Regions from separate parts of the Streptomyces sp. NPDC086989 genome, predicted to be linked through region 1. Evidence: riboswitches for the same ligand, from Rfam matches in the RefSeq annotation. Region 1 holds a riboswitch; each other region holds the start of a gene.
What was found. Region 1 has a riboswitch for cobalamin ahead of ACIPK4_RS04350 (ribonucleoside-diphosphate reductase subunit alpha). Riboswitches for the same ligand answer to the same signal wherever they lie in the genome.
Positions count from the first base shown of each region.

Region 2: another riboswitch for cobalamin. It lies ahead of ACIPK4_RS05550 (energy-coupling factor ABC transporter permease); the one in region 1 lies ahead of ACIPK4_RS04350 (ribonucleoside-diphosphate reductase subunit alpha).
Region 3: another riboswitch for cobalamin. It lies ahead of cobN (cobaltochelatase subunit CobN); the one in region 1 lies ahead of ACIPK4_RS04350 (ribonucleoside-diphosphate reductase subunit alpha).

Region 1 covers NZ_JBIVAL010000002.1:136,878-143,776, reverse strand. Annotated here, with positions in the region: gene ACIPK4_RS04375 (GntR family transcriptional regulator) at 1-454, shown strand, start outside; gene ACIPK4_RS04370 (carbon starvation CstA family protein) at 650-2,803, shown strand; gene ACIPK4_RS04365 (CstA-like transporter-associated (seleno)protein) at 2,800-2,997, shown strand; gene ACIPK4_RS04360 (Uma2 family endonuclease) at 3,052-3,642, opposite strand; gene ACIPK4_RS04355 (GNAT family N-acetyltransferase) at 3,721-4,221, shown strand; cobalamin riboswitch at 4,256-4,397, shown strand; gene ACIPK4_RS04350 (ribonucleoside-diphosphate reductase subunit alpha) at 4,537-6,899, shown strand, end outside.
Region 2 covers NZ_JBIVAL010000002.1:395,000-401,898, forward strand. Annotated here, with positions in the region: gene ACIPK4_RS05525 (PadR family transcriptional regulator) at 1-463, opposite strand, end outside; gene ACIPK4_RS05530 (hypothetical protein) at 767-1,498, shown strand; gene ACIPK4_RS05535 (energy-coupling factor ABC transporter ATP-binding protein) at 1,532-2,383, opposite strand; gene cbiQ (cobalt ECF transporter T component CbiQ) at 2,380-3,129, opposite strand; gene ACIPK4_RS05545 (energy-coupling factor ABC transporter substrate-binding protein) at 3,133-3,495, opposite strand; gene ACIPK4_RS05550 (energy-coupling factor ABC transporter permease) at 3,501-4,196, opposite strand; cobalamin riboswitch at 4,224-4,450, opposite strand; gene ACIPK4_RS05555 (SsgA family sporulation/cell division regulator) at 4,666-5,079, opposite strand; gene ACIPK4_RS05560 (L-serine ammonia-lyase) at 5,353-6,735, opposite strand.
Region 3 covers NZ_JBIVAL010000016.1:44,309-51,207, forward strand. Annotated here, with positions in the region: gene cobN (cobaltochelatase subunit CobN) at 1-2,709, opposite strand, end outside; cobalamin riboswitch at 2,743-2,880, opposite strand; gene cobG (precorrin-3B synthase) at 3,227-4,543, shown strand; gene ACIPK4_RS31860 (precorrin-8X methylmutase) at 4,540-5,187, shown strand; gene ACIPK4_RS31865 (precorrin-2 C(20)-methyltransferase) at 5,184-6,683, shown strand.

The DNA.
Region 1 (6,899 bases):
CCAGGGGCTGGAGCCCACCTCCCAACTCCTCGACATCGGCTACGTGACGGCCGACGACACCCTCGCCGGACTCCTCAAGATCGCCACGGGCGGCCGGGTGCTGCGCATCGAGCGGCTGCGGCTGGCCAGCGGCGAGCCCATGGCCATCGAGACCACGCACCTCTCGGCCAAGCGGTTCCCCGCGCTGCGCCGCTCGCTGGCCAAGTACACCTCCCTCTACACCGCGCTCGCCGAGGTGTACGACGTACGGCTCGCGGAGGCCGAGGAGACCATCGAGACCTCCCTGGCCACCCCGCGCGAGGCGGGTCTGCTGGGCACCGACGTCGGCCTGCCGATGCTGATGCTCTCCCGGCACTCGCTCGACGCCGACGGCGAACCCGTCGAGTGGGTGCGCTCGGTGTACCGCGGCGATCGTTACAAGTTCGTGGCGCGACTCCAGCGCCCCGCCGTCTGATTCGTAGTTGACTCTCGTTCCGCTATACGGACGGGGGCTTACGTTCACCGGGCGGGCCCCCGTAGATTCCCTGCGCTTATGCAGATGATCAACGAGGGGACGAGGATCATGCCGGAACCGGAAGCAACAGGTACAGAACGGGACGCGGCGAGTCCGGGCACGGACTCGCCCTCCGCGCCGGGGAGCTCCGGGGGCATGACCCCCAAGTCGGTCGCCGTCTGGGTCCTCGTCGGTCTCATCGGGGCCCTCGGCTGGGGCATCCTCGCCCTCTCGCGCGGCGAGGAGATCTCGGCCGCGTGGCTGCTCGCCGCCGCGCTGGGGTCGTACGCCATCGGCTACCGCTTCTACGCGCGCTTCATCACCGACCGCGTCCTGAGGGTCGACAAGACGCGGGCCACCCCGGCCGAACGCCTCGACAACGGTGTCGACTTCCACCCCACCGACCGCCGGGTGCTGTTCGGCCACCACTTCGCCGCCGTCGCCGGCGCCGGCCCGCTCGTCGGTCCCGTGCTCGCCGCGCAGATGGGGTACCTGCCGGGCACCATCTGGATCGTCGCCGGCGTCATCTTCGCGGGCGCCGTCCAGGACATGGTCACCCTCTTCTTCTCCACCCGTCGCGACGGGCGCTCCCTCGGCCAGATGGCCCGGGACGAGATCGGCCCCGTCGGCGGAGCCGCCGCCCTGGTCGCCGTGTTCGCCATCATGATCATCCTGCTCGCGGTGCTCGCCCTGGTCATCGTCAACGCCCTGGCGCACTCCCCGTGGGGCGTCTTCTCCATCGGCATGACCATCCCGATCGCGCTCTTCATGGGCTTCTACCTGCGCGTGCTGCGCCCGGGCCGGGTCACGGAGATCTCCGTCATCGGCGTCGCCCTGCTGCTGCTCGCCATCGTCGCGGGCGGCTGGGTCGCCGAGTCCTCGTTCGCGAGCACCTTCACGCTGGAGAAGGAGACGCTCGTCCTCTGGATGGTCGCCTACGGCTTCATCGCCTCGGTGCTGCCGGTGTGGATGCTCCTCGCGCCCCGCGACTACCTGTCCACCTTCATGAAGGTGGGGACCATCGCGCTCATGGCGGTGGGCGTGGTCCTGGCGATGCCGACCCTGAAGATGCCCGCGGTCACCGACTTCGCCGCCCGCGGGGACGGACCGGTCTTCGCCGGGTCGATGTTCCCGTTCGTGTTCATCACCATCGCCTGCGGCGCCCTGTCCGGCTTCCACGCGCTGGTCTCCTCCGGCACCACCCCGAAGATGATCCAGAAGGAGACCCAGGTCCGGGTCATCGGCTACGGCGCCATGCTGACCGAGTCCTTCGTCGCCGTCATGGCGATCATCGCGGCCACCATCATCGAGCCCGGCCTGTTCTTCGCGGTCAACTCCCCCGCCGGCGTCATCGGCACCACCGTCGACACCGCCTCACAGGCCGTCACCCACTTCGGCTTCGCCATCTCGCCCGAGTTCCTCACACAGGCCGCGAAGGACGTGGAGGAGAGCAGCCTGCTGTCCCGGACGGGCGGCGCGCCGACCTTCGCACTCGGAATGTCGGAGATCTTCTCGTCCGTGCTCGGCGGCGCCGGGATGAAGGCGTTCTGGTACCACTTCGCGATCATGTTCGAGGCCCTGTTCATCCTGACCACCCTCGACGCGGGCACCCGGGTCGGCCGGTTCATGCTCCAGGACACCCTCGGCAACCTGCACAAGCCCTTCAAGGACGTCAGCTGGAAGCCGGGCGTGTGGCTGGCGAGCGCGGTGGTCGTGGGCGGCTGGGGCTACTTCCTGTGGGTCGGCGTCAAGGACCCGCTGGGCGGCATCAACCAGCTGTTCCCGCTGTTCGGGATCGCGAACCAGCTCCTCGCCGCGGTGGCGCTGGCCGTCTGCACCACGCTGCTGGTCAAGTCCGGGCGGCTGAAGTGGGCCTGGGTGACCGGTGTCCCGCTGGCGTGGGACGTGGCCGTCACGCTCACCGCGAGCTACCAGAAGGTGTTCTCCGACGACGTGAAGGTCGGGTTCTTCGCCCAGCGCGACAAGTACCAGGCCGGGATCGATGCCGGGAAGGTGCTGCCGCCCGCGAAGGACGCGGGCGAGATGCACACCATCGTCACCAACGCCACGGTCGACGGCGTGCTGTCGGCGCTCTTCGCGGCGCTGATCGTCATCGTGCTCCTGGACGCGGCGCGGACCTGCCTCAAGGCGGTCCGCAGCCCGGAGTCGGTCAGCCTGGCCGAGGTCCCGTGGACCGAGTCGAAGATCATCGCTCCGGCGGGGCTCATCGCGACGCCCGAGGAGCGGGCCGAGCTCGCCGCCGCCGGCCTGGACTCGGGCGGCGGCCGCGCGAAGGAGCCGGTGGCGTGAGCGGCGTCCGCGGGGCGCTGGCGAAGGCGAGGTACTTCGTACGGGAGTTCTCGGGCGAGGCGGCGTACGACCGGTACGTCGCGCACGCCCGCTCGCACGACCCCGGGGCCGAGGTCCTGACCCGCCGGGCCTTCGAACGCGCCCGCACGGACGCGCGCGAGGCCGATCCCCGGGAGGGGTTCGGCTGCTGCTGAGACGCGAGTGAAGGGCCCCGCCGACATCCGGCAGGGCCCTTCACGTGGTGCGTGTCAGCGCACCCAGTCCTTGAGGGGCTCGGTCCGCAGAGCGATGCCGACGGGTTCGGGAAGTGCAATGTCCTTGCCGAAGGGGACGGTGCGGACACTCTCGTAACGGCTGCCGTCCGGCTCACTGTGGACGGTGACCTCGCAGGCGTCCCGGTCGATCAGCAAGTACACCGGAATGCCCGTCTCCGCGTAGCCGCGGGGCTTCTCGTGCCGGTCGCGCGCGTCCGTGTCGGTGTCGGTGTCGTACGAGGTCACCTCCACGACCATGAGGGCCGGCTCGGGATCGACCCACTCCCCTTGCCCGGCGATGGAGCCGCTCGGCGCCAGGAGACCGTCGGGCCGAGCACGGCCGCCGCGGTACTGCTGGATCTTGATGCCTTGCTCGGCGAAGAGCCACAACTCCGGCCGGGACTGCATACAGATCCGCGTCAACCACTCGATGATCGCCCCGTGGCCCCCGTCCGGCACCGCCTTGACACCCAGCTTCCCGTTGATGAACTCGAACCGCAGCCCCTCGACCTCTCTGGCGGCAATCCGCGCCACGGTCTCGAACTCTTCGGTCAGCATCTGGGGCCGGTCTGTCATCACGGTCATGCCTCGCTCGCCTTCCTCGACGGTGCTGCCTTCGACGATAGCGCCGGGCACCGACAGCCGTCCGGCACACTCGACCGCATGGACATCGTGATCAGGGAAGCGCTGGCGGCGGAGTACGGGACGCTCGGGGAGATCACCGCACAGGCCTACCTCGGGGACGGGCTGCTGACGTTCGGCGAGGACGATCCGTACCTCGCGCGGCTGCGGGACGTGGCGGGGCGGGCGGCCGACGGGGTGATACTCGTCGCCGCGGCGGGCGACGGCCGGCTCCTCGGCGGTGTGGCCTTCGCCGCGCCCGGGAGCCCGCTGTGCGACATCGCCGGAGCCGACGAGGCCGAGTTCCGGATGCTGGCGGTCGCCCGGGAGGGCCGCGGGCGGGGCGCCGGGGAGGCCCTCGTGCGGGCGTGCATCGACCGCGCCCGGGCGATCGAGGGCGTGCGGCGCCTCGTGCTGTCCACCACGGACGACATGACCGGCGCCCACCGGATCTACGAACGGCTCGGTTTCGTCCGTACGCCCGCACGCGACTGGGAGCCCGTCCCCGGCCTCCCTCTGCTCACGTACGGTCTCGATCTGTAGCCACGCCGACACAACATCTAGGGGGTCGCGCAGGACGCGGCCCCCACATGTATGCTCGTCCTCGCTGTCGTCGCAGGGGAATCCGGTGGGAATCCGGAACTGTCCCGCAACGGTATGAAGTACACCCATTGGTGTCACCGCAAGTCCGATGACCTGCCGACAGTGCGCCCGGCTCGACCGAACCGGGTGTCGATACGTCCGGGCCTCGCGGTTGGGCCGGTGGACGCCGCGCGGTGCTGCCCCGTCATGCCCGCACGCGCCCGCTCGCGCCCGCACCGCAGGTGTCCCGGAGCCGAGCGAGGGAGAGCTCCCCCCGTGACCATCGCGCCTTCCGCACCGCGCGCCGAGTCCGACCCGTCCGACACCGGAATCGAGACCGGGGGACCTGGGGCCGCACTGCTGCGGACCCTCACCGAGCTGACGGCCGACCTCCCCGACACCGACCCGGGCCGGGTCGCCGCCGCCGCGCTGCGCGGGCGCAGCGCCGCCGCCGACGAGGCCGAACTGCGCGCCCTGGCCACGGAGGCCGCCGCCGGTCTGATCTCCGAGGACCCGGCGTACTCCCGGCTCGCCGCCCGGCTGCTGACGCTGGCCGTCGCCGAGGAGGCCGCCGGCCAGGGGGCCACCTCCTTCTCCGCCTCCGTCGCGGTCGGTCACCGCGAGGGCCTGATCGCGGACCGCACCGCCGAGTTCGTGGAGCTGCACGCGGGCCGCCTGGACGCGCTGGTCGAGCACACGCTCGCCGAGGGCGCCGACGACCGCTTCGGCTTCTTCGGCCTGCGCACCCTGCACAGCCGCTACCTGCTGCGCCACCCGATCACCCGTCAGGTGATCGAGACCCCGCAGCACTTCATGCTGCGCGTGGCGTGCGGTCTCGCCGAGAACGACAGCGTCCAGGCCGTCGAGGAAGTGGCCTCGCTGTACCGGCTGATGAGCCGCCTCGACTACCTGCCGTCCTCCCCCACGCTGTTCAACTCCGGCACGCGGCACCCGCAGATGTCCTCCTGCTACCTGCTGGACTCCCCGCTGGACGAGCTCGACTCGATCTACGACCGCTACCACCAGGTCGCGCGCCTGTCGAAGCACGCCGGCGGCATCGGTCTGTCGTACTCGCGCATCCGCGCCCGCGGTTCGCTGATCCGCGGTACGAACGGCCACTCCAACGGCATCGTGCCGTTCCTGAAGACCCTCGACGCCTCCGTCGCCGCCGTGAACCAGGGTGGCCGCCGCAAGGGCGCCGCCGCCGTCTACCTGGAGACCTGGCACGCGGACATCGAGGAGTTCCTGGAGCTGCGCGACAACACCGGCGAGGACCAGCGCCGCACCCACAACCTGAACCTCGCGCACTGGGTGCCGGACGAGTTCATGCGCCGCGTCAATGCGGACTCCGAGTGGTCGCTGTTCTCCCCGGCCGACGTGCCCGAGCTGGTCGACCTGTGGGGCGACGAGTTCGACGCCGCCTACCGCAAGGCCGAGGCGGAGGGCCTGGCCCGCAAGACGATGCCCGCGCGTGACCTGTACGGCCGGATGATGCGCACCCTCGCGCAGACCGGCCAGGGCTGGATGACCTTCAAGGACGCCTCCAACCGCACGGCGAACCAGACCGCCGAGCCGGGCACCGTCGTCCACTCCTCGAACCTGTGCACCGAGATCATCGAGGTCACCAACGACGGCGAGACCGCCGTCTGCAACCTCGGCTCGGTCAACCTCGGCGCCTTCGTGCTCCCCGAGACGGGTGACATCGACTGGGAGCGGCTGGACGAGACCGTCCGCACCGCCGTGACCTTCCTCGACCGCGTGGTCGACATCAACTTCTACCCGACCGAGCAGGCCGGCCGCTCCAACGCCCGCTGGCGCCCGGTGGGCCTGGGCGCGATGGGCCTCCAGGACGTCTTCTTCAAGCTGAAGCTGCCGTTCGACTCCCCCGAGGCGAGGGCGCTGTCCACCAAGCTCTCCGAGCGGATCATGCTGGCCGCGTACGAGGCCTCCTGCGACCTCGCCGAGCGCAGCGGCCCGCTCCCGGCCTGGGAGCAGACCCGCACGGCCCGCGGTGTCCTGCACCCCGACCACTACGACACCGAGCTGAACTGGCCGGAGCGCTGGGACGCCCTGCGCGCCCGCGTCACGAAGTCCGGCATGCGCAACTCGCTGCTCCTCGCCATCGCCCCGACGGCGACGATCGCCTCGATCGCCGGTGTGTACGAGTGCATCGAGCCGCAGGTCTCCAACCTGTTCAAGCGCGAGACGCTGTCGGGCGAGTTCCTCCAGGTCAACGGCTACCTGGTGGAGGAGCTCAAGAAGCTCGGCGTGTGGGACGCGCAGACCCGCGAGGCCCTGCGCGACTCCAGCGGTTCGGTCCAGGGCTTCGGCTGGATCCCGGCCGAGGTGCGCGAGCTGTACCGCACGGCGTGGGAGATCCCGCAGCGCGGTCTGATCGACATGGCGGCGGCCCGTACGCCGTTCCTCGACCAGTCGCAGTCGCTGAACCTGTTCCTGGAGACCCCCACCATCGGGAAGCTGTCCTCGATGTACGCGTACGCCTGGAAGCAGGGTCTGAAGACCACGTACTACCTGCGTTCGCGCCCGGCGACGAAGATCGCCCGCGCCGCGCAGGCGGCCACCCCCGCAGCGCTCCCCCTGGCCGACGCCGCCGCCGAGGCCGCGGCCGCGGAAGCGCT
Region 2 (6,899 bases), 260 kb from region 1:
CGTGCAGCACCAGACGGCGCAGCCGGTCCTCGTCGGACTCCCGCCCCGGCGGGAAGTCCTTCTCCTCGATGGCCTCGTAGACGGCCAGCTGCCGGCGGTGCAGGTCCAGATGGCGCCGCAGCTCCCCGGCCAGCCCGTGCGGGCCCACCACGGCGGCCGCCCGGATCCGCAGCAGCAGCGGATCCCGGATGGCCTTCGGGTCCTGGCTCTCGCCGACCCATCGCGCGAGCTCCGCGCTGCCCGCCGCGAGCACCTCGTACTGCTTCTTCTGCCCCCGGACGGGCACCTCGCTGGGCAGTGCCCGGATCAGCCCGGCCTCCTCCAGCCGGCCCAGCTCGCGGTAGATCTGCTGGTGCGTCGCGGACCAGAAGTACCCGATCGACTTGTCGAACCGCCGCGTCAGCTCCAGCCCCGACGAGGGCTTCTCCAGCAGGGCGGTGAGGATGGCGTGCGGCAGCGACATGCGGCCATCCTAGGGAGCCGGCCGGCGGCGGCCCGCCGGGAGCGGCCCCGGCGGGTGGGCACGGCGGGTGGGCACGGAGGGTGGGCTCCGACTCCGGGGAACGCATAGCACAAGCCGGACATTGGGGTGCGGGTTTCACCAAACATTTCCCATCGCCCGGCAAAGAGTTCGCCGGACCCTTGCCGTGCCGGTGGCGGCCCGATGTGATGCGCGAGTCCCGTCGCTGAACGGGACGTTCCGCTTATTCGTGCGGCCCGGACGACCGGGCCGCACGGCATCCGAACATCGAGGTCGAGCCACACCGTGCGTCAGACATCCCCCGTCGTCAGCCTTCTCGCCGTCGCGGCGCTTCCGCTCGCGCTGACCGCCTGCTCCTCTCCCGCGCCGAAGAGCGCCGCGCCGGGCCCGGCCTCCGCTTCCGCCGCCGCGGCCGCGGCCGCGCCGTCGGCCGACCCTAACAAGGGCCTGCTGACCGGGAAGCAGCTCAAGGCCGCGCTCGCGCCCGCCTCGTTCTTCGCGCCCGGCTTCACCGCCGACCCCGCGGACGCGCGCGACACCGGCACCACGTACCGGCTGCCGGCCACCGCCGACGTGCCCCAGCCCGACTGCACCAAGCTCGGCGGCACGTCGTGGACGGACATCACCGGGATCAGCGGCGTGTCGTTCGCCCAGGACGCGTACGTCAACAAGAACTCCTCCGAGGAGTTCGCCCAGGAGATCGACGTCTACCGCGACACCACCGCGACGACCGTGCTCGACGCGCTCGGCCAGATCTCCAAGGCCTGCCCGAGCTACTCCGACGAGGCGACCCACAGCACGGTGACGGTCACCGAGAAGCCCCTGACCGGCATCGGTGACGGCGCGTGGGCCATCACCGAGACCAGCCCCGCCTGGCAGGGCGGCACCACGCTCGTGGCCGCTCGGGTCGGCACCTCGGTGGTGACCGTCCTGGTCAGCAGCAGCTCCGACAAGGGCCTGACCGGTGCGACCAAGCTGACGAACCAGCTGGTGGGAGCCCTCAAGGGCAAGGCCTGACGACGGCCGCCCCGCCCGGGGCCGCCCCTCGGATCAGGCCGGGCCCGATCCGAGGGGCAGGCCCCGGGCCCATTCGGCGAGGGCTTGCGGGGTCTTCGGGCCGGGGGCGGCGGCCGGCAGGAGGCCGTGCGAGCGCAGGAACGCCGTCACCGCCGGGGACCATGCCTGGCGCAGGCCCGCCGCTGCCAGCAGCTCCGGGTCCGACAGCAGGGCCTGCGCCGGCCCGGTGCGGATGCCCGACGGGGTCAGGACCGCCGCGTCGTCGGCCCAGCGGACCGCCAGGTCGACGTCGTGCGTCGCCATCACCACCGTCGTGCCGGCCGAGCGCAGCCCCGCCAGGACGTCCAGCAGGCGTTCCTGCCCGTCCGGGTCCAGACCCGCCGTCGGCTCGTCCAGGATCAGCACCCGCGGAGCCATCGCCACCGCGCCCGCGATCGCCGCGCGCTTGCGCTGCCCGTACGAGAGCAGGTGCGTCGGGCGGTCCCGCAGCGCCGTGATGTCCAGTGCGGCGAGTGCCGCGTCCACCCGCTCCCGCACCTCCGCGGCGGGCAGCCCGAGGTTCATCGGCCCGAACGACACGTCCTGTTCCACCGACGCCGCGAACAGCTGGTCGTCCGGGTCCTGGACCACCAGCTGCACCGCCGTCCGCAGCCGGGTCAGCCCCGCCCGGTCGTACGAGACCGCCGCGCCGTCGAGGCGCAGCGCCCCCGAGCCCGGCCGCAGGCCACCGCTCAGCAGCCGCATCAGCGTGGTCTTGCCGCTGCCGTTGCGGCCCAGCAGGACCAGCGCCCGGTCCGGCGCGATGGCGAAGTCCACGCCGGACAGGACCGCCGGGCCGTCCTCGTACGCGTAGCCCGCGCCGGCCAGTTCCACCAACGGGTTCACAGGTACAGCCCCTTCAGGGTGAGAGTCAGGGTGATCAGGGCCGCCAGCAGCGCCCCCGACGCCGCCACGAACCGCCACGACAGGGCCGCCTCGGGCACGAGGACCCGCAGGGCGCCGTCGTAGCCGCGCCCGGCCAGGCCCACCTGGAGCCGCGCCGCACGATCGAAGGCCCGTACGAACGAGGTCGCGGCGAGCCCGGCCAGCGAACGCCACACCGCGGCCCGCCCGGCCTGGCCCAGACGGGCCGCCTGGGCGCGCCGTACCTGCGCCATGGAATCCAGCAGCAGGAAGCCGATCCGGTACATGACCAGGGCCACGTCCACCACCGGCGCAGGCACCCCGGCCCGGACGAGCCTCGGCAGGACGTCCGAGACCGGGGTGGTGAACGCGAACAGCAGCACGCCGAGCGAAGCCGCCGAGGTCCGCAGCAGCAGCTCCGCGGCCTGCCGGGGGCCGTCGGGCGCGAGCGAGACGAACCCGGCCGGCCCGCCGACGGAGACCAGCAGGGGCAGCGCCCCGGTGAAGCAGAAGCCCAGCGGGATCCGGAACGCCCGCCACAGCTGCCGCCCGGCCACACCGGCCGGGCCGAGGAGCACGGCGAGCGTCGCCGCGGCGACCAGCGGCCCGCCGGGCCAGGGCGGCAGGCACACGGCGGTGACCGTCAGCCCGAGCCCCAGCAGGGCCTTCTCCAGCGGATGGCGGCGGCGCCAGCGGCTGCCGTGCGCCGCCACGTCGATCGGGAGCACCGCCTACGACTCCGCGGCGGCGCGGTCGGCGGCGGTGGCGGAGGGGTCGGCGCCGGCAGCAGTCGCCGCGGCCGCGCCCTGCCGGCGGCCCTTGCGGACGCCGAAGTAGTACGCGAGCACGCCCGCGCCGAGTGCCGCCTGGAGGGCGAACAGCGCCGACTCCACCTCCCCGGAGGGGGGTTCGTACAGCGGCGAGAACCACGGCTCGTAGTCCGGCTTCAGTTCGGTGATCGCCGCCTCCGCCTGGGCGTCGGCGCCCGCGAACGGCTCCTCCTTGCCCTCGCCCAGGCCCAGCGCGAGCGGGAGCACGGCCAGGGCCGCCACCAGGAGCAGCAACAGGCCGTTGATCTTCGTGTTCCGGTTCATGGCCATCAGAGCGCCGCCGCCTTCCGCTCGCCGCGGCCGACCGGCTTCGCGACGCCCAGCCGGACCAGGTCCGACGTGCTGGACTGCATCAGCAGCCGCATCACGAGCACCGTCAGCAGACCCTCGCTGACCGCGAGCGGCACCTGCGTCACCGCGAAGATGCCCCCGAACTTCGCGAGCGCTCCGAGGAACCCGCTGCCCGGGTCCGGGAACGCCAGCGCCAGCTGAACGGAGGTCACGCAGTAGGTGACCAGGTCGGCGAAGAAGGCGCCGAAGAAGACGGTCACCATCACCGGGACGTCGAAGCGCTTCAGCAGCAGGTAGACCCCGTACCCGGCCCAGGGGCCGGCGATCGCCATCGAGAAGACGTTCGCGCCCAGGGTGGTGAGCCCGCCGTGCGCGAGCAACAGGGCCTGGAAGAGCAGGGTGATGGTGCCGAGCACCGCCATGATCGGCGGCCGGAACAGGATCGCGCCGAGCCCGGTCCCGGTGGGGTGTGAGCAACTGCCCGTCACCGACGGGATCTTCAGCGCCGACAGGACGAACGTGAACGCCCCGGACGCCCCGAGCAGCAGCGTGCTCTCCGGGTTGGCCTTCACCTCACGGGTGAGGGCGCGGACACCGTGGACGACGAACGGAGCGGACGCGGCGCCCCAGGCGACCGCGTGCAAGGGGGGCAGGAACCCCTCGGCTATATGCATGACTGGGAGACCTCTCCAGCACCTCGTGGATGGACAACGCGCCCCGGCCGGTCTCCTGGCTCACGGGTGCTGACGCCCTGGCTCCGCCTTCCCGGGCGGTGCGGAACCTTTCCGCGCCGCCCAGTGGCTTCCCGTTGGGGGGCACCTCCCGGACGGAGTCTGGGGGAGAGTGGAGCCGGACTTCCCGTTCACAGTGGCGAGGGCCGCACCGGTTCTGCACCGGTTTCCCGAACACCAAGGCCCGTTGACCCTAGTCGGACGGACGGACCGGTACCAACCCGGTCCGAACGGGTGCGGTCCGCGGCGGCCGGCTCCGAACGGGTGCGGCCCGGTGCGGCGCCACCCGCGGGCGCCCAGGCCGGCGGCGTGGCCGCCGACTACCGGGCCTGCCCGCCCCCACCTCACCGGCGCGCGTCAGCACGAACCGCTCGGGCGCGTGCGCGGCGGCCGAGGCCCCCTCGCGCGGGACCTACCGGGGCAGGAGGGTGCTCAGCTCGGTGTCGAGGTCGTAGTGCCGCTGTTCCTCGCCCCGCGGCACCAGGTCGACCAGCCGTCGGCACAGTGCGCGTACGTCCCGCGCCCGGGCGGACACCACGCAGCTCTGCACCCCGTTGCTGAAGGCGAGCAGGACGCGCGGCTCGCGGCCCCGCCACTGCGGCCACACCCGGACGTCCCCCTCGCCCGTCCCGCGGGTCTCCCCGTCCAGCAGCAGGTCCCGGGAGAACACCCAGTGCGCCAGCTGGACCCCGGCGCCCCGGAAGTCGAGCACCAGCTCGTAGGGCCGGTCGCGGCGGTACGTGAAGGCCCCGTGCACCGGTATGGGCTCCGGGGAGGCCTCCAGCCGGAGCGGGAGGACGCGGTACTCGATGCCGTGGTCGTCCATGCGCTGCGCCTCTCTGTCGTGTCTCGTCCCGCCTGCCCGCGGCTCCCCCGGGCAAGCTAGCCCACCGTCCGGCCGCCCCCCGTGGGCCGAAGGTCCCGACTCCGCGGGCCGCTGGACCCGTTGTGTCACAGGAACGCGGAGCGGCCCGCCCTCCGGGGGGAGGGCGGGCCGCAGGGTCACCGGTCCGTCACGGGACGGGGTCGGGCAGGAGCGAGCCGCGGGAAGGGGCCCGACGCGGTGCGTGGGACCCCTTGCGGCGTCAGCGGCGCCGGGTCAGCACTCGATGACGTTCACGGCCAGGCCGCCGCGGGCGGTCTCCTTGTACTTGATCTTCATGTCGGCGCCCGTCTCCTTCATGGTCTTGATGACCTTGTCGAGGGACACCTTGTGCGTGCCGTCGCCGCGCATCGCCATCTTGGCCGCCGTGACGGCCTTGACCGCCGCCATGCCGTTGCGCTCGATGCACGGGATCTGGACCAGGCCGCCGACCGGGTCGCAGGTCAGGCCCAGATTGTGCTCCATGCCGATCTCGGCCGCGTTCTCCACCTGCTCCGGGGTGCCGCCCAGGACCTCGGCGAGGGCGCCCGCCGCCATCGAGCAGGCCGAGCCGACCTCGCCCTGGCAGCCGACCTCGGCGCCGGAGATCGAGGCGTTCTCCTTGAAGAGCATGCCGATCGCGCCCGCCGCGAGGAGGAAGCGGACCACGCCGTCCTCGTCCGCGCCCGGCACGAAGTTCATGTAGTAGTGCAGGACGGCCGGCAGGACGCCCGCGGCGCCGTTGGTGGGCGCGGTGACGACGCGGCCGCCCGCCGCGTTCTCCTCGTTGACCGCCATCGCGTAGATCGTCGTCCACTCGCTGCGGTGCATCATCGGGTCGCCCTCGGTGCGCAGCTGGCGCGCCGTGGACGCCGCCCGGCGCTTGACCCGCAGACCGCCCGGGAGGATGCCCTCGCGGGACATGCCGCGCGAGACGCACGCCTGCATGACGCGCCAGATCTCCAGCAGGCCCTCGCGGATCTCCTCCTCGGTGCGCCAGGCCTTCTCGTTCTCCAGCATCAGGGAGGAGATCGACAGGCCGGTCTCCTTCGCCAGGCGCAGCATCTCGTCGCCCGAGCGGAAGGGGTACTTCAGCACGGTGTCGTCGAGCTTGATCCGGTCCTCGCCGACCGCGTCCTCGTCGACGACGAAGCCGCCGCCGACCGAGTAGTAGGTCTTCTCCAGCAGGGGCGCGCCCGCGGCGTCGTACGCGAAGAGCGTCATGCCGTTCGCGTGGTACGGCAGGGACCGGCGCCGGTGCAGGATCAGCTGGCTCGGCTCGTCGAAGGCGATCTCGTGCGCCTCCCCTATCTCCGTGCCGAGCAGGCGCAGGCGGCCCGTCCGGCGGATGCGCTCCACCTCGTCGTCGGCCGTCTCCACGTTCACCGTGCGGGGGGAGTGGCCCTCCAGGCCCAGGAGCACCGCCTTCGGCGTGCCGTGGCCGTGGCCGGTGGCGCCGAGGGAGCCGTACAGCTCCGCGCGGACCGCCGAGGTCTGGGCGAGTACGCCGTCCTTCTTCAGCCGGGTGACGAACATGCGGGCGGCCCGCATCGGGCCGACCGTGTGGGAGGAGGAGGGGCCGATGCCGATGGAGAAGAGGTCGAAGACGGAGATGGCCACGGTGGCGGACTCCCTTGTCTGCTCGTGGGGTGGGAGGGGGGCAGGCGAGGCGGGCGATGCAGGAGGGGTGATTGTTCGGATTTTGTCCGACAGACGAGCTTAACGCGGAGAAGTGAACGGCCCGGCTGTCGGAACGGGTGCGCGAGGTTGCGGTTGGGCGTGCG
Region 3 (6,899 bases), on a different contig from region 1:
GCGCGGGCGGCCCAGCTCCTCCAGCGGGATCGGCTCCAGGCCGGTGACGCGGCGCGAGGCCTCGTCCCAGACGGGGCGGACGCCGAGCAGCGCCAGCGCCTCGGCGACGTCGTCGCCCGAGGTGCGCATCGCGCTGGTGCCCCACAGGGACAGGCCGACCGAGGCGGGCCACTCGCCGTTGTCCGTTCGGTACCGGTTCAGCAGGGAGTCGGCGAGCGCCTGCCCGGTCTCCCACGCGAGGCGGGAGGGGACGGCCTTCGGGTCCACCGAGTAGAAGTTCCGGCCGGTCGGCAGCACGTTCACCAGGCCGCGCAGTGGCGACCCGGACGGGCCCGCCGGCACGAAGGCGCCGTCGAGGGCGCTCACCACGTGGGCGATCTCGTCGGTCGTGCCGGCCAGCCGCGGGACCACCTCGCGGGCCGCGAACTCCAGGACGGCCGCCACGTCCGCCGAGTGTGCGGCGGCGACCGAAGCCACCGCCTCCGGCGCCCAGTTCGCATCCTCCATCGCCTGCACGAGGGCGCGGGCCGTCTCCTCCGCCTCGTCGGCGGTCGTACGGGTCGCCGCTGACTCGTCGAGGCCGAGCGCCTCGCGCAGGCCGGGCAGGGCCGTCGTACCGCCCCAGATCTGCCGGGCGCGCAGGATCGCCAGGACCAGGTTGACCCGGGCGGCGCCGGTCGGGGCGCCGCCCAGGACGTGCAGGCCGTCGCGGATCTGCGCGTCCTTGACCTCGCACAGCCAGCCGTCGACGTGCAGCAGGAAGTCGTCGAAGCCGTCGTCGTCCGGGCGCTCCTCCAGACCCAGGTCGTGGTCCAGCTTCGCCGCCTGGATCAGCGTCCAGATCTGGGCGCGGATCGCCGGCAGCTTCGCCGGGTCCATCGCGGAGATCTGCGCGTACTCGTCGAGGTGCTGCTCCAGGCGGGCGATGTCGCCGTACGACTCCGCGCGCGCCATCGGGGGCACCAGGTGGTCGACCAGGGTGGCGTGCACGCGGCGCTTGGCCTGGGTGCCCTCGCCCGGGTCGTTGACCAGGAACGGGTAGATCAGGGGGAGGTCGCCGAGGGCGGCGTCGGGCGCGCAGGCCGCCGACAGGCCGGCGTTCTTGCCGGGCAGCCACTCCAGGTTGCCGTGCTTGCCCAGGTGGATCATCGCGTCGGCGCCGAAGCCGCCGTCCTGCGCGCTCGCCTGGATCCAGCGGTACGCGGCCAGGTAGTGGTGCGAGGGCGGCAGGTCCGGGTCGTGGTAGATCGCGATCGGGTTCTCGCCGAAGCCGCGCGGCGGCTGGATCAGGATGAGCAGGTTGCCGCGGCGCAGCGCCGCGAGGACGATGTCGCCCTCCGGGTTCGCCGAGCGGTCCACGAACATGTTGCCCGGGGCCTCGCCCCAGTGCTCCTCGACGCTCTCGCGCAGCTCGGCCGGGAGCTGCGCGTACCACCGCTTGTAGTCGGCGGCCGGGATGCGGACCGGGTTGCGGGCCAGCTGCTCCTCGGTCAGCCAGTCCTGGTCGTGGCCGCCGGCCTCGATCAGGGCGCGGATCAGCTCGTCGCCGTCACCGGAGACCAGGCCCGGGATGTCCTCGACGGGGCCGAAGTCGTAGCCGCCCGCGATGAGGGTGCGCAGCAGCTCCACGGCGCTGGCCGGGGTGTCGAGGCCGACCGCGTTGCCGATGCGGGAGTGCTTGGTGGGGTACGCGGACAGGACGAGCGCGATCTTCTTGTCGCGGCGCTCGATGTGCCGCAGCCGGGCGTGCCGGACGGCGATGCCGGCGACGCGGGCGGCCCGCTCGGGGTCGGCCACGTACGCGGGCAGGCCGTCCTCGTCGAGCTCCTTGAAGGAGAACGGGACGGTGATCAGACGGCCGTCGAACTCGGGGACGGCGACCTGCGTCGCGGCGTCGAGCGGGGAGAGGCCCTCGTCGTTCTCCTCCCAGGCGCTGCGCGAACCGGTCAGGCACAGGGCCTGGAGGATCGGCACGCCGAGCGCGGCCAGCGCGCCCGCGTCCCAGGACTCGTCGTCGCCGCCCGCCGAGGCGGTGGCGGGCTTGGTGCCACCGGCCGCGAGGACCGTGGTGACGATCGCGTCCGCCGACTCCAGCTCGGCGAGCAGCTCCGGCTCCGGAGTGCGCAGGGAGGACACGTACAGCGGTACGGGCGTGCCGCCGGTCTCCACGATCGCGTCGCACAGGGCGTGCACGAACGCGGTGTTGCCGCTCATCTGGTGGGCGCGGTAGTACAGCACGGCGATCCGCGGACCGTACGGGCGTACGGGGGTGCGCTCCAGCGGACCCCAGGTCGGCGCGGCGGCGGGCGGCTCGAAGCCGTGGCCGGTGAGCAGCACGGTGTCGGAGAGGAACCGGGCCAGCTGGTCCAGGTTGGCGGGGCCGCCGTGGGCGAGGTAGGCGTGCGCCTCGGCGGCGATGCCGATCGGGACCGTGGAGGCCTCCATCAGCTGGGCGTCCGGGGCCTGTTCGCCGGTGAGGACCACCACCGGACGGGTCTGCTCGGGAGACAGGAGCAGGTCGAGCCCGTCCTGCCAGGCGCGCAGTCCGCCGAGGAGGCGTACGACGACCAGGTCGACGCCGTCGAGCAGGGCGGGGAGGTCGTCGAGGGGAAGGCGGGAGGGGTTCGCGAACCGGTACGGCACGGGGCCGTCCGCGGCGGCGCGGGCGCTGAGCAGATCGGTGTCGGACGTCGACAGCAGCAGGATCATGCGGCGGCAGGCCTTCCTCGGGGTTTCCGCGCCCCGGGCAGTGAGAACAGCGGGAGTTCCTGACTCACCCGACGGGTTGCTCCGCAGGATTCACAGTGGCGGGACCGCGCCGGATTCGCACCGGGCTTCCTCCCGGCGGGGCCACGTGGCTCCGCCGCTGGTCATCTTAGGGGCCGTTCCCCCAGGCCGGGAGTGGGGGTGCCCGGCCCGGGACACACCGGCCCCTCGCGCCGGACCGCCGGATGCCGGCACTCCGCGCCGCCGTCGGCACCACGCGCCGCCGGGCGCCCGGCACTCCGCACCGCCGACGCCCGGCGCCCCGCACCGCGGCAGTGCCCGCGCCGGCGCGGGCCGCTGCCCGGCGGCGCGTTGCGCCGGGCGCCGGATGCCGGCGCCGTGTGCCGGGGCCGTATCGGCAGTTCGTGCACGCCTTGCCGGCGCCGTGCCGTCCCGGCAGGTCGGCGGGGTGGTGACGGCCACAGGCCGGGGCGGGGGAATCGTGGGTATGCTCGCCGCCATGCCGCCCCAGCCCCCTTCCGCCGCATCGCGGGACGAACCCGTCATACGTGACCGCGGTGACGCCTGTCCCGGTGCGCTGCGGCTCCACGCGGCGGACGACGGGTTCCTCGCGCGCGTGCGGATCCCCGGCGGGCTGCTCGACGAGGACGCGGCCCTGCTGCTGGCGGATGCCGCCGACCGGCTCGGCGACGGACACGTCGACCTCACCTCGCGCGGCAACGCCCAACTGCGCGGGCTCGGTGCGGGCTGCGGCGGCGAGCTGCAGGACGTGCTCGTCCGTGCCGGTCTGCTGCCCGCGCCCACCCACGAGCGGGTCCGCAACATCGTCGCCTCGCCGCTGACCGGCCTGGACGGGCGCGGGCTGCCCGACGTGGCCCCCTGGGTCGCGGAGCTGGACCGGCTGCTCTGCGCGAGCGCGCCCGCGGCGGGGCTCTCCGGACGGTTCCTGTTCGCCCTCGACGACGGCCGCGGCGACGTGACCTCGCTCGCCGCCGATGTCAGCCTGGCCGCCCGTGACGGGGGCCGGGCCCTGCTGTGGACGGCCGACCCGGCCGACGCGCTGCTCGTGGCCGCCGCCGACGCGCCCCGGGCCGCCCTCGAAGCCGCCGCGTACTTCCTCGACGCGGCCCTCGAAGCGGGCACCCGCGCCTGGCGGGTCGCCGAACTGCCCGCCGAACACGCCCTGGAGTCCGCCGCGTTGGCGGACCGGCTGGGCGCCGCCGGGATCGCGGCCACCCCCGTACGGGATGCCGCCGCCCCGCACGGGCCGGCGCCCGGGCCCGGCCTGGTCGAGGGCCCCGACGGCAGCACCGCGCTCAGCGTGTCGGCCCCGCTCGGCCGGCTGACCACCGCGCAGTGGCGCCGCCTGGCCGGCCTCACCGGCCGGGTCCGCCTCACGCCCTGGCGCGGTGTCATCGTCCCCGGCCTGCCCGCCCGCACCGCCGTGCAGGAACTCGCCGGCCTCGCGGAGGCCGGGCTGATCACCGCCCCCGACGACCCCTGGCGGTCCGTCACCGCCTGTACGGGCCGCCCCGGTTGCGCGAAGTCCCGCGCGGACGTCCGCGCCGACGCGCACACCGTCGTCGCAGTACGGGCCACCGGCCCGCAGCACCAGCTGCCCGTGCACTGGTCCGGCTGCGAACGCCGCTGCGGACACCCCCGCGGCACCGCATGGGTGGACGTGGTCGCGACCTCCGCCGGGTACGACCTCACCGCGGACGGCGGCACCACGCGCCGCGGCCTGAGCACCTCCGAACTTCCCGCGGCCCTCGCGGACGCACGCCGCACCACCTCCCACGACGCAGCGAAGAAATGAGCGAGTACACAGTGTTCGAGTACGAGAAGGACGGCGCGGCGATCTACCGCCAGTCCTTTGCCACGATCCGCGCCGAGGCGGACCTCTCCGGGCTGCCCGCCTCCGTCGCCCAGGTCGCGGTGCGCATGATTCACGCCTGCGGAATGACCGACCTGCCCCAGGACCTCGGCTACACCCCGGACGTCGTGCTCCGCGCGCGTGCCGCGCTGACCGCGGGCGCGCCGATCCTCTGCGACGTGCAGATGGTCGCCAGCGGCGTCACCCGCAAGCGGCTGCCCGCCGACAACGAGGTGATCTGCACCCTCTCCGATCCGGCCGTACCGGCCCTCGCCGCGAAGATGGGCACCACCCGCAGCGCCGCCGCCCTCGAGGTCTGGCGCGACCGCGGCCTGCTGGAGGGTTCCGTGATCGCCGTCGGCAACGCGCCGACCGCCCTGTTCCGGCTGCTGGAGATGATCGAGGAGGGTGCCCCGCGGCCCGCCGCCGTCATCGGTGTCCCGGTCGGCTTCATCGGCGCCGCCGAGTCCAAGGACGCGCTCGCCGCCCACGCCTCCGGGCTCGACCACCTGATCGTGCGCGGCCGGCGCGGTGGCAGTGCCATCGCCGCCGCCGCCGTCAACGCGATCGCGAGCGAGGAAGAATGAGCACCGCAGCCGGTACCGGAAAGCTGTACGGCGTCGGGCTCGGCCCCGGCGACCCCTCCCTGATGACGCTGCGGGCCGTCGAGGTGATCGCGCAGGCGCAGGTCGTCGCGTACCACAGCGCCCGCCACGGCCGGTCGATCGCCCGCTCGATCGCAGCCGGGCACCTGCGCGCGGACCACATCGAGGAGCCGCTGGTCTACCCGGTCACCACCGAGACCACCGACCACCCCGGCGGCTACCAGGGGGCGATGGAGGAGTTCTACGAGGAGTCCGCCGCCCGGCTCGCCGCGCACCTGGACGCCGGCCGGACCGTCGCCGTGCTCGCCGAGGGCGACCCGCTCTTCTACGGCTCGTACATGCACATGCACAAGCGGCTCGCCGACCGGTACGAGGCCGAGGTGATCCCGGGCGTGACCTCGGTCAGCGCCGCCGCCGCCCGCCTCGGCACCCCGCTCGTCGAGGGCGAGGAGGTGCTGACGATCCTGCCCGGCACCCTGCCGGAGGAGGAACTCACCGCCCGGCTCGCCGCCACCGACTCCGCGGTCGTGATGAAGCTCGGCCGCACCTTCCCGGCCGTGCGCCGGGCGATGGAGGGCAGCGGGCGCCTCGCGGAGGCCCGCTACGTGGAGCGCGCCACCATGCAGGGGGAGCGGACCGGCGTCCTCGCCGACACCGACCCCGACAGCGTGCCGTACTTCGCGGTGGCCGTCGTGCCCAGCCGCATCGGCAACCCGGGCAGCGTGCCGCCGGGCCCCGGCGAGGTCGTCGTCGTGGGCACCGGCCCGGCCGGCCCGCTCTGGCTGACCCCGCAGACGCGGCGGGCCCTGGCCGACGCCGAGGTGCTCGTCGGCTACACCACCTACCTGGACCGGGTCCCCGCGAAGCCGGGCCAGGTCCGGCACGGCTCGGACAACAAGGTCGAGTCGGAGCGCGCCGAGTTCGCGCTCGACCTCGCCCGCCGCGGCAAGCGGGTGGCCGTGGTCTCCGGCGGGGACCCGGGCGTCTTCGCCATGGCCACCGCCGTCCTGGAGGTCGCGGGGCAGCCGGAGTACAAGGACGTGCCCGTACGGGTCCTGCCGGGGGTGACCGCAGCCAACGCGGCCGCCGCCGCGGCCGGGGCCCCGCTCGGCCACGACTACGCCACCGTCTCCCTGTCCGACCGGCTCAAGCCCTGGGAGGTCATCGCGGAGCGGCTGCGCGCCGCCGCCGCGGCGGACCTGGTCCTCGCCCTGTACAACCCGGGCTCGCGCAGCCGGACCTGGCAGGTCGCCCAGGCCAAGGAGCTGCTGCTGGAGCTGCGTTCGGCCGAGACTCCGGTGGTCGTCGCCCGCGATGTCGGCGGTCCCGGGCAGTCGGTCCGCATCCTCCCGCTCGGCGAACTGGAGCCGTCCGAGGTGGACATGCGCACGATCCTGCTGATCGGCTCCTCGCAGACCCGGGTCACCGAGCGCCCGGACGGCTCCCGCGTCACCTGGACCCCGCGCCGCTACCCGTGACGACGCCTGCTCGCAGGCCCCGAAGGCCCGGTCCGGCCCGCCGCCGCACCGGGCCTTCGGGCTGACCGGGGCAGGTGCGGATCGGCGGCACAGGGACGTGTCGACGAGCGTCTGGACGTGCCGCGTCACCTCCGGGCCGGCCGGAACGGCGGTCACCGTGACGCCGGCGGCGCGCCGCCCGTCTCCGGTGACGCCGCCCCGGGTCCCGTACCCCGC